2 regions of the Monashia sp. HAY1-5C genome follow, and region 2 is predicted to be linked to the other one. Evidence: predicted binding sites of a transcription regulator. Region 2 holds the regulator's gene; the other holds the start of a gene.
What was found. Region 2 encodes HspR, which represses chaperone genes until heat shock. Its sites were predicted from a motif close to AAGTTGAGTCNNNNNGACTCAACTT; they were not measured.
Positions count from the first base shown of each region.

Region 1: a site for HspR is predicted at 5,754-5,778, ahead of ACR9ZK_RS03665 (ATP-dependent Clp protease ATP-binding subunit). Genes of this name have one in related genera too.

Region 1 covers NZ_JBPGXG010000013.1:40,155-47,340, forward strand. The annotation lists gene ACR9ZK_RS03650 (LCP family protein) at 1-678, opposite strand, end outside; gene ACR9ZK_RS03655 (FtsX-like permease family protein) at 701-2,035, opposite strand; gene ACR9ZK_RS03660 (ABC transporter ATP-binding protein) at 2,032-2,790, opposite strand; gene ACR9ZK_RS03665 (ATP-dependent Clp protease ATP-binding subunit) at 3,039-5,654, opposite strand; gene ACR9ZK_RS03670 (hypothetical protein) at 5,962-6,336, opposite strand; gene ACR9ZK_RS03675 (nucleoside deaminase) at 6,563-7,066, opposite strand; gene ACR9ZK_RS03680 (SAM-dependent methyltransferase) at 7,177-7,186, opposite strand, start outside.
Region 2 covers NZ_JBPGXG010000007.1:29,120-36,305, reverse strand. The annotation lists gene ACR9ZK_RS02140 (ATP-binding protein) at 1-2,975, opposite strand, end outside; gene ACR9ZK_RS02135 (heat shock protein transcriptional repressor HspR) at 3,071-3,523, opposite strand; gene ACR9ZK_RS02130 (DnaJ C-terminal domain-containing protein) at 3,563-4,594, opposite strand; gene ACR9ZK_RS02125 (nucleotide exchange factor GrpE) at 4,696-5,421, opposite strand; gene dnaK (molecular chaperone DnaK) at 5,418-7,186, opposite strand, start outside.

The DNA of each region.
Region 1 (7,186 bases), on a different contig from region 2:
CACCATGGCGGAGTTGATCTTCCCCTTGCCGCCGGTCGACAGCGGCACCCAGAGGTCGCGCGCCATACCCATGACGCCCCCGCCGCCGGAGCCGTCCTCGCCGATGACCTGGAGCACGTCGGCACGCGTGCGCTCCAGGGGCTGGCCCTTGCGCGCGTCGGACCCGATGGCGAGCACCCAGCGAGGGCCCTTGGGCCCGAGGCTCGGCCGGTCGATGCCGAGACCCGGCCACCAGCCGCCGACGACCCTCCACGTGGGTCCGACGGCGAGCGTGACGTCCGCACCCGCGGTGACGACGGCTACCGGCGTGCCCATCCAGGAGCCCACCGACGCCTTGGCGCCCGGCGGCACCGGCGCCGGCCTGCGTTGTGCCAGAGCGGACTTCGCCGTGGGGCTGACGGCCGGTCCGAGGTCGCCACCGGCGTATAGGCCCTTCACGAGCGCGGCCAGCGGCGCGGGTGCACCGGTCACGCCGCCCGATGCTGCGGACGACGGGCTCGCCGGACCCGACGAGCCCGGCCCTCTGGCCGTGCCGGCTGCCGAGGAGCCGTTGGACGGGGCCGGTGCGGCGGTGCACGCGGCGAGCAGGGCCGGCGTGACGGCGCCGACGACGGCAGCCACGACGGTGCCCCGCAGCCCGGTGCGACGGCGCGCGGTGGGGCGGTGCACGAAAGTCACCGCCCCACCGTAGACGACCGGTTCACGCGACGCGGGAGGCCGTCCGTACCAGGGACCGCGAGGCGAGGACCGATGCCAGCACGACCGCTCCCGCGAGCACCGACGTCAGGACGAAGCGGACGACAAGGGCAGAGTCGAGCTGGCTGCCGAAGGGCAGCATGAGCACGAGGACGAACCCCGCCGACACGCCGATGGTCACCGCGAGCGGGAGCGCGACCTCGAGGGCACGCGCCCGGTGCAGGGACCTCTGGCCGGTCCCGGCCAGGGCGAGCGCGCGGTACTGGTCGCGTTGGTCCAGGACGCGCGCGGCCTGCACCACGCCCGTCGACGTCGCTCCGACGACGGTGATGATCGCCAGGGTCACGAACGATCCCGTGCTGAGATCTGCCGCGAGGTAGCGCTCGAGCCCCCTGGCGGAGTCGTCGACCGAGGTGAGGCTCGTGAACCCCGTGACGATGACGGCGAGCCCGAGGGCACCCACGGCTCGCCACGTGCTCTTCGGGTCATCGACGATGCGCCGGGCTGCGAGCAGCGTCGTCGCCGTGGGCGCGACCCGTGCCGCGACGCGGCCGGCGACCATGACGACCCACGGCCCGACGGCGTTGACGGCCAGGATCATCGCGCCGAGCACGAGGACGATGACGACGCGGTCCGGCTCCTTCATGGGGGTGATGACGAGCAGCCAGGCGGCACCGGCGGCCGCCGCCACGAGGAGCCGGAGCAGGCTGAGTCGCCTCGGACTCGTGCGGGCGGCGACGCCGAGCGGGCTCACGACCACCCGGGACAGGCTCGAGGCCCCGGACAGCAGGGCCACGACGACGACTGCCGCGACGACCAGGCCGGTCTTCCACAGCGGTAGCAAGAGCTCGCCGAGCTCGAAGGTGCGCCCCTGGAACGTGAGCCGGGCCACGAGCGGTAGCACGGCCACGTAGAGGACGACGCCGGCCAGGGCACCGACGAGCGCCTGCGCGGCGGCCTCGGCCAGCGTCATCAGGGTCACCTGTCCGGTCGTCCCACCCGCGAGGCGCAGCACGGCCAGACGCTGGTCGCGCCGGGCGATGGCCAGTCTCGCCGCCACCCCGCCGAGGGTCAGGATCGGGATGACCAGGCAGGTCGTGGCGATCCACGCCAGCGTGACGTACAGCTCGCCGAGCGTCGCGGCGTCGATGGAGAGGCCGGCGACGCTGGCGTGCGGCGGGGTCGTGTTGCGCGCCTCGAACGCCGACAGGCCGGCGACACTGACGAGCAGGGCCGCGGTGGCGACGGCGAACGAGACGACGGCAAGGACGCTCGGCCCCCGGTCCGACTCGGCGGCGGCTCGACGCAGTCGCCACCAGAGCGACAGCGCGGCCCTCACCGCCCGACTCCGAGCACGGCACCGGAGGTGTGACCCGACGTCGAACGGGCGGTCGTCCGCTCCACGACGCGTCCGTCCCGCACCCGCACGACGGACTGGCACCACGCAGCGACGTTCTCGTCGTGGGTCACGACGACGAGCGATGCCCCGGTGTGCGCGGCGAGGTCGGTCAGGTGCCGCATGACCTCGGCGCTCGTGTGCTGGTCGAGCGCACCGGTGGGCTCGTCGGCGAACACGACGCCGGGCCGCGCCACCATGGCGCGCGCGATGGCGACCCGCTGGGCCTGTCCGCCGGAGAGCTCGCCCGGGCGCCGCTTCTCCAGGCCGGCGAGGCCGAGGGGTGCGAACAGGGGCAGGGCCTGCCGGGTGGCGGCCCGCCGCGACAGGCCGTCGAGCATGAGCGGGAGGGCGACGTTCTCCACCGCGGGCAGCTCGGGCAGGAGCATGCCCTGCTGGAAGACGAAGCCGAAGTCCTTGCGGCGCAGTGTGGTCCGTTCCCGGTCGGACAGGCGTGCGATGTCGCGTCCGCGCCACAGCACCTGGCCGCCGGTGGGTCGCAGGATGCCGGCGAGGACGTGCAGCAGCGTCGTCTTGCCCGAGCCGGACGGGCCCATGACGGCGATGCTCTGGCCGCGGTGGACGGTGAGGTCGACGCCGCCCAGCGCGGGCGGCGTCTGGCCGGGGGTGTGGCCGTAGGTCATGACGAGGTCGCGGGCGACGAGGCCCTCGGACGCGTTCGGGTCGTGGTTGCTCATGGCGTCCACCCTCGCCTCGGACGACCTGCCACGTCGTCGGCCGCCGGTCCCCATGCATGCGGCGCGGCTACGACCCCGGTCTGACCCCGCGGTGCACCGGCGTCAGACCCCCGGTCGAGGCCGCGGCGGGCGAAGTGGAGCGGAACGGCCATGGGGGAGGACGGCGAAGGGGCCGGGGAACGTGTCCCCGGCCCCTTCGGCCGATGGTGCCTCGTGAGGCCGACGAAGCGCCGGCTCCAGACCGTGCCTCAGCGCTCGCCGGACACCCCGCGGTCGGGGTAGACCGTGTCGTCGGGCACGGGCGGGCCGGCCGTGACGTTGACGCCGAGCGCCTCGTCGAGCGCGGCGCCCTCGGGCAGCTCGGGCAGGTCGTCCGCGGGGCGGTGCGTCTTGCCCGGGTGGGCCATGTCGGAGAACGTGAACGTCTCCTCCTTGCCCTCGCCCTCGGTGTCGACCTTGACGTACTGGCCGGACGTGAACTCGGCGTAGAGGATCTTCTCCGAGAGCGCGTCCTCGATCTCGCGCTGGATGGTGCGGCGCAGCGGGCGCGCACCGAGCACGGGGTCGTAGCCCTTCTTGGCAAGCAGGTTCTTGGCCGCGGGCGTGAGCTCGATGCCCATGTCCTTGTCCTTGAGCCTCTTGTCGAGCTTGGCGATCTCGAGGTCGACGATCTGGGTGATCTCGTCCCTGCTGAGGTGCGGGAACACGATCGTGTCGTCGACGCGGTTGAGGAACTCGGGGCGGAAGTGCTGCTTGAGCTCGTCGGTGACCTTCGCCTTCATCCGTTCGTAGTCCGAGCGGCTGTCGGGTCCGGCGCTGAAGCCCATGGAGGCCTTGGAGATGTCGCGCGTGCCGAGGTTCGTCGTCATGATGATGACGGTGTTCTTGAAGTCGACCATCCGACCCTGGGAGTCGGTCAGGCGGCCGTCCTCGAGCACCTGCAGCAGCGAGTTGAAGATCTCCGGGTGGGCCTTCTCGACCTCGTCGAAGAGCACGACCGAGAACGGCTTGCGGCGCACCTTCTCGGTGAGCTGGCCGCCCTCCTCGTAGCCGACGTAGCCGGGGGGCGAACCGAACAGGCGCGAGACCGTGTGCTTCTCGGAGAACTCCGACATGTCGAGGCTGATGAGCGCGTCCTCGCTGCCGAAGAGGAACTCGGCGAGCGTCTTGGCCAGCTCGGTCTTACCGACGCCGGTGGGGCCGGCGAAGATGAACGAGCCACCCGGACGACGCGGGTCCTTCAGGCCCGCACGCGTGCGCCGGATCGCCTGCGACAGCGCCTTGACGGCGTCGTCCATGCCGACGATGCGCTTGTGCAGCTCGTCCTCCATGTGGAGCAGCCGGCTCGACTCCTCCTCCGTCAGCTTGAACACCGGGATGCCGGTGCTGGCGGCAAGGACCTCGGCGATGAGCTCCTCGTCGACCTCGGCGACGACGTCCATGTCACCGGACTTCCACTGCGCCTCACGGGCGGCCTTCTCCTGGCGCAGGCGCTTCTCGTCGTCGCGGACGCGCGCCGCACGCTCGAAGTCCTGGCCGTCGATGGCCGACTCCTTCTCGCGGACGAGCGCGGCGATCTTCTCGTCGAAGTCGCGCAGGTCCGGCGGGGCCGTCATCCGGCGGATGCGCAGGCGCGCGCCCGCCTCGTCGATGAGGTCGATGGCCTTGTCGGGCAGGAACCGGTCGTTGATGTAGCGGTCGGCCATGTTCGCCGCCGCGACGAGCGCGCCGTCGGTGATGGTGACCCGGTGGTGGGCCTCGTAGCGGTCGCGCAGGCCCTTGAGGATCTCGATGGCGTGCGGCAGCGTCGGCTCCTGGACCTGGATCGGCTGGAAGCGCCGCTCGAGCGCCGAGTCCTTCTCGATGTGCTTGCGGTACTCGTCGAGCGTCGTCGCGCCGATCGTCTGCAGCTCACCGCGCGCCAGCATCGGCTTGAGGATGCTCGCGGCGTCGATGGCACCCTCGGCCGCACCGGCACCGACGAGGGTGTGGATCTCGTCGATGAAGATGATGATGTCGCCGCGGGTGCGGATCTCCTTGAGGACCTTCTTCAGCCGCTCCTCGAAGTCACCGCGGTAGCGGCTGCCCGCGACGAGCGAGCCGAGGTCGAGGGTGTAGAGCTGCTTGTCCTTGAGGGTCTCCGGGACCTCGCCCTTGACGATGTCCTGGGCCAGGCCCTCCACGACGGCGGTCTTGCCGACGCCGGGCTCACCGATGAGGACCGGGTTGTTCTTCGTGCGGCGGGACAGCACCTGCATGACCCGCTCGATCTCCTTCTCGCGCCCGATGACCGGGTCGAGCTTGCCCTCGCGGGCGGCCTGGGTGAGGTTGCGGCCGAACTGGTCCAGCACGAGCGACCCCGCCGGGGTGCCCTCGCCCTGGGCCTGGCCGACGCCGGCACCGGTCTTCTCGCCGCTCTGACCGCCCTGGTAGCCCGACAGCAGCTGGATGACCTGCTGGCGCACCTTGTTCAGCTCGGCTCCGAGCTTGACGAGGACCTGGGCTGCGACGCCCTCGCCCTCACGGATGAGGCCGAGGAGGATGTGCTCGGTGCCGATGTAGCTGTGGCCGAGCTGGAGTGCCTCGCGGAGCGAGTACTCGAGAACCTTCTTCGCGCGGGGCGTGAAGGGGATGTGGCCGGTCGGGGCCTGCTGCCCCTGGCCGATGATCTCCTGGACCTGGGCCCGGACCGCTTCGAGCGAGATGTCGAGCGATTCGAGGGCCTTCGCGGCGACGCCTTCGCCTTCGTGGATCAGACCCAGGAGGATGTGCTCGGTCCCGATGTAGTTGTGGTTGAGCAGACGCGCTTCCTCCTGCGCGAGGACAACCACCCTCCGGGCCCTGTCGGTGAACCGTTCGAACATGTTCTTCTCCTGACTGATCGAGAGACATCTCGATGCTATCCGTGCCCGCTGTCAGCGAGCACAACCCGACCAACGCGGCGGCCTCGGGTCCTGTTCCCCATCCTGAGTCGGTCGGGCTCAGGTTCCGAGCCTGTTCGCCATGGGCGGAACACACCAGTCCCATACCCGCGCCGCATCCGCACCCCGCTGTCCACGCACACTCCGACGAACCGGGCCCGCGCACCCTCCGCAAACCGACGCCACCCGAGGCCGGCCAACGCGACCGCGGCATGGCGCGGTTCCCCGCCGTCTTGGCGTCCCGGTGGCCTCAGAGCTGCGCCGTGGCGAAGTTCTCGGTCTCGAGTCCTCCGGCTGATGTCACGTCGCCGGGCCGGCTCGGGAAGTGGCGACGCCAGTCCTCGCGCAGCCGCGGCACCGGCATCCCCACGGAGCGCATCGCCTTGGTGACGCGCCCGAGTGTGCGCGCCGGGGTGGAGTAGATGTCCTTCGAGACGTAGCTGCCCGGGGTGACGACGGCAAGGGCCGCCTCGATCCGCGCCCTCGGCGTCGGCCCCGCCTCGCGCACGACATACACCCCGCGGAAGACCGGCTGGTGGCTGCGCCTCAGTCTGCCATCCGTGACTCCGGCCCCGATCGCGTCGGACCGGAGGAGCACCGACGTCTGCTGGTCAGGGGTTGCCATGCCGAGAGCCTGCCCGTTGACCGCGTCGGCGCGCAGCCGCTCTCCACAGCCCTCACGGGCGGCACCTTCACAACTCCGCCGTGGCGCTGTTGTTGGGGACGAGGGTGTGCTGCATCGGCCGTGGAAGTGCGCCGTGGCGCGGTTGTGGCGGGGAGTCGGGGCTCATCTGCCCGGGAAGTGCGCCGTGGCGCGGTTGTGGCGGGCGTAGGCGCAGGGCATCGACGCGTCAGCTCGGCGGGTGCCGGCGCGCGAACCGCTCGTGCAGGTCGCGGACCTCGTCCTCCAGCTCGGGCACCGGGCCCGCGACGACGGCGCCCGGCACGACGTCGGTGATCGCCAGGGCCCGGACCCGCGAGGGCGAGGCGCCCCACGACGCGCGCCACCGCACGAGCTGCTCGGTGCTCGCGGCGTAGACGATCCGACCCAGCCCCACCCAACCGTGCGCAGCCGAGCACATCGCGCAGTGCTCGCCCGAGGTGTAGACCGTCGCGGCGGCCCGCTCCGCCGGCGTCAGCCGGGCACCGGCCCACCGGGCGATGGCGAGCTCGGGGTGCTGGGTCTCGTCGAGCTCGACGACGTGGTTGTGGTCCTCGAAGAGCAGCTTGCCCTCACCCGACACGAGGACCGAGCCGAACGGCTCGTCGCCGCGCTCGAGCGCGAGACGGGCGAGCTCGACGGCCCGCCGCAGGTGGACGAGGTCGGCGCCGGTGACTCTCGACCCGGCGCCCACGCCACGCGCGCTCGGGCGGCCCGCACCCACGCCACCCGCGCCACCCGCGCTCCAGCCGCCCGCGCGGTCGTCGGTGCCGCCGCTGCGGCCAGCCAGCCGGTCGTCGCTGCTCATGCGACC
Region 2 (7,186 bases):
TCGCCGGCGATCTCCTCGTCGGCCGAGACGATGCGGGGTGCGCGCAGCCGGACCCACACGCGGACCGGCGACTCCGGGCCGTCGGGCTCGAAGAGGATGCCCGGGGCGACGCCGGCCCGGGCGTCGTACCCACCGGGCAGCCGGCCGGTGGTGAGGACCGAGCGGGTCAACGGGTGCAGGTCGGCGACCGGCGTCGGGCCCTGCGGCTTGAAGTACAGCCGCTCCGCCTCCGAGCCGCCTGCCACCTGGACGGTCGCGATGCCGTCGAACAGGACGCTGAAGCCGGCGATCGCGGCCGAGACCACCTGCTCGAGCTCCTGGGCCGAGCGCAGCTCGGCGGCCAGCGCGGCCGCACGCGCGCGGCGCTGCTCGCCCTCGTGCTGCAGCGTCGTGTCGCGCACGACGTTGACGACGAGCGTCGGGTGCATCCCGCTGGCGGGGATGACCGAGGACGTGGTCGAGACCCAGGCCCGGCTGCCGTCGCGGCGGGCGAGGGGGAAGGTCTCCTCGACCGGCTCGCTGGAGGCCAGGATGCGCGCGATGCGCTCGGTCGTGGTGCCCGGCCCCTCGACGCTCCACGGGTAGGGCGGCGCGATCGGGCCGTCCTCGAGGCTCCAGCCGTAGGAGCGGGTGAACGCCTCGTTGAGCGACACGACCCGACCGTCGGGCTCGAACACCGACAGCGGCTCGTGCAGCGAGGCGACGACGGCGCGCCGCCAGGCGGCGTCACGTGCGCGTTCGTGGGCCCGGGCGAGGTTGGCCGACAGGCGCGCCCGCAGGTGCCGCATCGCGAACGGCTTGGCGACGTAGTCGTCGGCGCCGCGACCGAGGCCGGTGACGCTGGCCTCGTCACCGGCCCGAGCGGTGAGCATGACGACGGGAACGTCGGCCAGGGTGTCGTCCTCGCGCACCGCCCGGAGCAGCTCGAGGCCGTCGAGGCGCGGCATCATGACGTCGGCGAGGACGAGGTCCGGCCGGCGGGACCTGGCCGTCGCCAGCGCCTCGACGCCGTCCCTGGCCGCCACGACCTCGTAGTCGTCCGCGAGTGCCTCGCTCAGGTAGGCGCGCATGTCGGCGTTGTCCTCGGCGAGCAGCAGGAGCGGGCGCCCACCCGGCTGTCGGGAGGCGGGTCCCGACCCGGACGCGGTTCCGGCGTCGGGGCGCGCCGGCCGGTGGGCGGCTGGGTCGGCGTCGTCCGCGGTGTCGGGGCCGGGGTCGGGGTCGGCGTCGTCCGCGGTGTCGACGCCGTCCGGGGCCGACGCCACGGCGTCGGCGCCGGCGTCCCAGCCGTGCGCCTCGGCCAGGAAGGACTCGACGGTGCGCGGCGTGATCGAGGGGCTCGCCGGCGGGGAGCCCGCGGGCGGCCGACCCCAGGGGAGGTAGACGCCGAAGGTGCTGCCCATGCCCTCGACCGAGTCGACCCAGGCGTCGCCGCCGTGCAGCTCAGCGAGCTGGCGCACGAGGAACAGGCCGATGCCGGCGCCCTCGCGCGACCGGATGCCGTCGGTGCGGGGCAGCTGCCGGAACCGCTCGAAGACGGTGGCGAGGTCGTCGGTCGGGATGCCGATGCCGGAGTCGGTGACCAGCACCTCGAAGCCCTCGGGAAGCTCGTGAAGGGTGACCTGCACGCCGCCGGCGGGCGTGTACTTCAACGCGTTGGACAGCAGGTTGAGCACGATGCGCTCGACCATGTCCCGGTCGACCCACGCAGACCGGCCGAGGTCGGGGATGTCGGTCGTGAAGGTCAGGCCCACGCGGTGCACGGCCGGACGGAAGCTCGCGGCCAGCCCCCGGACGAGCTCGGCGACGTCGGTCTCGACGCGGTGCGGCTCGACCCGCCCGGCGTCCATGCGGGTCAGGTCGAGCAGCTGGTCGACGAGGACCTTCAGCCGGTCGGTGTTGCGCTCGACGAGCTCGAGGTGTGAGCGCACCGCCGCCGGCAGAGCGGGCTCGCCGAGCGCGTCCTCGACCGGCCCGGCTATGAGCGTCAGCGGCGTGCGCAGCTCGTGGCTGATGTTGGCGAAGAAGACGGTCTTGGCGGTGTCGAGCTCGGCGAGCGCCTCCACGCGGTGCCGCCCGGCGTCGAGACGGCGCACGCCCGCGAGCGCGGCGGCGACGTGCGACGCGCACAGCTCGACGTAGGCCTGCAGCTGCTCGTCCCACGGCCGCCGGAGGTTGGCGGTGACGACGAGCGAGGCGCTGGCCCGCCTCCGGCCGGGCTCGACGACCGGCACGACGTGGACGCCCGGGTCCGGCGCGCTCGTGCCGTCTACCGGGCCCTCGATGAGCCCGACCGACGCGTGGTCCTCGACGTTCTCACGCATGATCTCGAGCGCGAGACGCTCGACGTCCTCGGCGGTGGCCGCACCGGCGAGGGCCGCCCCCAGCCGTGACACGACCGAGGCGCGACGCTCGGCCAGCACCTTGCCGGTGGTCTCGGTGGCGATGTCGAGGACGCCGGCCACCTCGCCGTCCGGTCCGGTGACGACGCTGTAGGACCACGTGAAGTAGGCCTCCTCGAGGAAGCCGTTCCGGTCGACGACGAGCAGCTGGTCCTCGTCCCAGGAGGGGACGCGGGTGCGCGCCACCTCGGCCAGCCGCGGCGCGATCTGGTCCCACACCTCCGGCCACACGTCCCGCACCGGCAGGCCGAGCGCGGCGGGGTGCTTCGCCTCACCGAGCAGCACCCGGTAGGCGTCGTTGTAGACCATGAGCAGCTCGGGACCCCAGCACACGAGCATGGGGAAGCGCTGTGCGAGCGCGGTGTCCACGACCGCGACGAGCTCGGCCGGCCAGTCGTCCACGGGACCGAGGCCGGTGGCCGCCCAGTCGGTGGTGGCCATGAGGCGGCCGATCTCGGTGTCCGGCAGGGCGAGCCGGTGGCTGCGCCCGGGTGCCGCGAGGGTGGAGGACCGGTCGAGCCCGCCGTCCGGCGTCATCGGGGCGTGCGGCTGGGACAACAGGAAGACCTCCACGTGGGCAGGGTGCAGCGCGCGCCCACACGGCTGGAGGCCCGGTCATCCTCGCACCTGCGCCGTGCGTTGCCAAACGACGTGCGCGAGGCGGGTGGTCAGCGCTCCGGGCGCCAGACGACCAGGGCCTGCGACGCGGGGGTGCGCGGCGGGCGCTGGCCGGGCCGCAGCGGGACGGCGTCCCCGCGCGGCCCGACGGCGAAGAAGCGCGCGCTCGCGTGGAGCGCGGCCTGGGTCTGCTCGAGCTCGGCGGCGAGCTCCTCGACCCGCGACCGCAGCGCCGTGACGTGGTTCTCGAGGTCGAGGATGCGCTGGATGCCCGCGAGCGACACGCCCTCCTGCGACAGCCGCTGCACCTCACGGAGCAGCTCGACGTCGCGGGTGCTGTAGCGCCGCCCGCCCCCGCGGGTGCGCGACGGCGTGACGAGGCCGAGGCGGTCGTACTGGCGCAGCGTCTGCGCGTGCATGCCGGCCAGCTCGGCGGCGACGGAGATGACGAAGACGGGCGCGTCGTCGTCGTGCCCGGCGGGGCGCGCGCTCCTGCGTGACATCGTCGGCACTCCCTTCCTCGTTCTCGTCGCCGGCCGGCCTCAGGCCCGCGCTCGGCGGAACAGGTCGGCCCTCGGGTCGTGGCCGTCCTCGGCCGCGGCCATGGTCTCGATCGCCGCGCGAGCCTCGTCGGTCAGGCGCTGCGGCACGACGACCTGGACCTTCGCGAGGAGGTCGCCGGTGTGCTCGCCGCGGCGGACGCCACGGCCCTTGACGCGCAGGACCCGGCCGCTCGGCGTGCCGGGCGCGATGCGCACCTTGACCTGCCCACCGTCGAGGGTCGGCACGGGGACCGTGGCCCCGAGCGCCGCCTCGGCGAAGGTGACGGGCAGGTCGACGGTGAGGTCGTCGCCGTCGCGGCCGAAGACCGGGTGCTTGTCGACGGAGACGGCGAGGATGAGGTCGCCCGCAGGCCCGCCGGCCTCGCCCTGGCGCCCCTTGCCCCGGAGGCGGATCTTCTGGCCGTCCTTGACGCCCGGAGGGATCCGCGCCGTGATGCGGCCGAGGTCGGGCGAGGAGAGCGTCACCGTGGAGCCCTCCACCGCGTCGCGGAAGCCGATCGTCGTCGAGGCCTGGACGTCGGCGCCCGGCCGCGGACCGGCCGTCGCGCCGTACCCGCCGTACTGCTGGCCGAAGCCGCCGGCACCACCCGGACCCGCGCCACCGAACATCTGGCCGAGGATGTCCTCGAGGTTCGGCTGGCCGGCGCCCGCACCCCCGCCGCCGAAGCGGACACGGGTGCCGCCGGGACCGGCCGCACCGCCGAACGCCGAGAAGATGTCCTCGAAGCCGGCGCCCCCACCGCCGGGACCGCCCGCGGTGAAGCGAGCACCCCCGTGCGACATGGCGCGGATGGCGTCGTACTCGCGGCGCTGCTCGGGGTCGGACAGGACGGCGTACGCCTCCCCGATCTCCTTGAAGCGCTCCTCGGCGCGGGTGTCGCCGACGTTGTGGTCCGGGTGCAGGTCGCGGGCCAGCTTGCGGTAGGCCTTCTTGACCGCGGCAGCGTCGGCGTCCTGGGGCACGCCGAGGATCGCGTAGAAGTCCTTCTCGAACCAGTCCTGGCTAGCCATGGCGCACCTGCCTCTCCTCCTGCGGCTGCTCGGTGGGACCTGCGGTCCTCACATCATCACGGATGCCGGCCGACGCGTGGGGCCTCGGCGCGGTGTGGCGCTCACGCGGGGTCGGCAACCGACACCCGCGCCGCGCGGACGACCCGGTCCCCGATGCGGTAGCCGGGCTGGAGCACCTGCACGACGGTCGTGCCCGACGCGCCGTCGGGCAGCTCGGCCTCGACGTGCATGAGCGCCTCGTGCACCGTCGGGTCGAACTCCTGGCCGGCCTCGCCGAGGCGCTCGACGCCGTACCGACCGAGGACCGCCTCGAGCTTGTCGGCGATGGCCGCGAACGGGCCGCTGGCGAGGTCGCCGGCCTGCCGCGCCATGTGGATGTCGTCGAGGACCGGCAGCAGCGACTCGACGACGCTGCCCACGGCGGTCGTGCGGATGACGTCGCGGTCGCGGTCGACACGCTTCTTGTAGTTGACGTACTCGGCCTGCAGCCGCTGGAGGTCGGCGAGGTAGGACGCGGCGAGCGCGTCCTCCTGCTCCAGCGCCTCACGCTCGTCGGCGCGCTCGGTGCCCGCTCCGTGGTCGAACTCGTCGTCCCCGCCGGGCTCGGACGACGCGCCCGGACCACCCTCGTAGTACGTGTGGTGGCCCCGCGAACCGGAGTCGGCCGCACCGGCGCCGGCCGCACCGGCGGCGCCGGAGGCGCCACCGGTGCGGGGGGTGGCGGCGGCCTGGCCGCCGGCACCCTGCGCGTCCGTCACCTCGGGGCCACCGGCGCCGGGCCGCACGGCCTCGGCCTCGGGGTTCGGGGTGCTGTTGGACTCGGTCACTTGGCTTCCCTTGCCTCGTCCTCGTCGACGACCTCGGCGTCCACGACGTCGTCGTCGGCCGCACCGGAGCCCGTCGGACCGGACTGGCCGCCGGTCGGACCCGTGCCGTCGGAGCCCGCCGCGCCGGCCGAGGCGGCGCTCGCCTGCTCCGACGCGTAGACCGCCTGGCCCATGGCCTGGGACTTGGTGTTGAGGTCCTCGATCTTGGCCTTGATGTCCTCGACCGTGGCCTCGGAGCCCTCGGCGATCGCGGCCTTGAGGTCGGCGAGCGACTCCTCCACCGGCGTCTTGACGTCAGCCGGGATCTTGTCGCCGGACTCCTTGAGGAAGTTCTCGGTCGAGAAGACGAGCTGCTCGGCCTGGTTGCGGACCTCGGCCTGCTCCCGGCGCTGCCTGTCCTCCTCGGCGTGCGCCTCGGCGTCCTTGACCATGCGGTCGATCTCCTCCTTGGACAGGGCCGAGCCGCCGGTGATCGTCATCTTCTGCTCCTTGCCGGTGCCCTGGTCCTTGGCACTGACGTTGACGATGCCGTTGGCGTCGATGTCGAAGGTGACCTCGATCTTCGGCACGCCGCGCGGTGCCGGCGCGATGCCGGTCAGCTCGAAGGTGCCGAGCGACTTGTTGTGCTGGGCGATCTCGCGCTCACCCTGGAAGACCTGGATGAGGACCGACGGCTGGTTGTCGTCGGCGGTGCTGAAGATCTCCGAGCGCTTCGTCGGGATGGCCGTGTTGCGCTCGATGAGCTTGGTGAACAGGCCGCCCTTGGTCTCGATGCCGAGCGACAGCGGCGTGACGTCGATGAGCAGGACGTCCTTGCGCTCGCCCTTGAGGACGCCGGCCTGCAGGGAGGCACCCATCGCGACGACCTCGTCGGGGTTGACGCCCTTGTTCGGCTCCTTGGCGGTCAGCTCCTTGACGAGGTTGCTCACCGCCGGCATGCGGGTCGAGCCACCGACGAGGACGACGTGGTCGATGTCGGACACCTTGATGCCGGCGTCCTCGATGACCTTGTGGAACGGGGCCTTCGTGCGGTCGAGCAGCTGCTTGGTCATCTGCTCGAACTGGGCGCGCGTCACCGTCTCGTCGAGGTGGATCGGGCCCTCGGGCGTCATCGAGATGTACTGCGCCGAGATGTTCGTGGAGGTCGCGGTCGACAGCTCCTTCTTGGCGCGCTCGGCCTCGTCGCGGAGGCGCTGCATCGCGATCTTGTCCTTGGACAGGTCCTGGCCGGTCTTGTTCTTCACCTGCGTGATGAGGTGCTGGACGATGACGTCGTCCCAGTCGTCGCCACCGAGGTGGTTGTCGCCGTTGGTGGCGCGCACCTGGATCGTGGCGAAGCCGTCCTCGGCGTCCTTGCCGACCTCGAGGAGGGACACGTCGAAGGTGCCGCCACCGAGGTCGAAGACGAGGATGAGCTCGTCCTCCTTGCCCTTGTCGAGGCCGTAGGCGAGGGCCGCGGCGGTGGGCTCGTTGACGATGCGCAGGACGTTGAGGCCCGCGATCTCGCCGGCCTCCTTCGTGGCCTGGCGCTCGGCGTCGTCGAAGTACGCGGGGACGGTGATGACGGCGTCCGTGACGGTCTCACCGAGGTAGGACTCGGCGTCGCGCTTGAGCTTCTGCAGGATGCGGGCGCTGATCTCCTGCGCCGTGTACGTCTTGCCGTCGATCTCCGGCGACCGCCAGTCGGTGCCCATGTGGCGCTTGACGGAGCGGATGGTCCGGTCGACGTTGGTCACCGCCTGGCGCTTGGCGACCTCGCCGACGA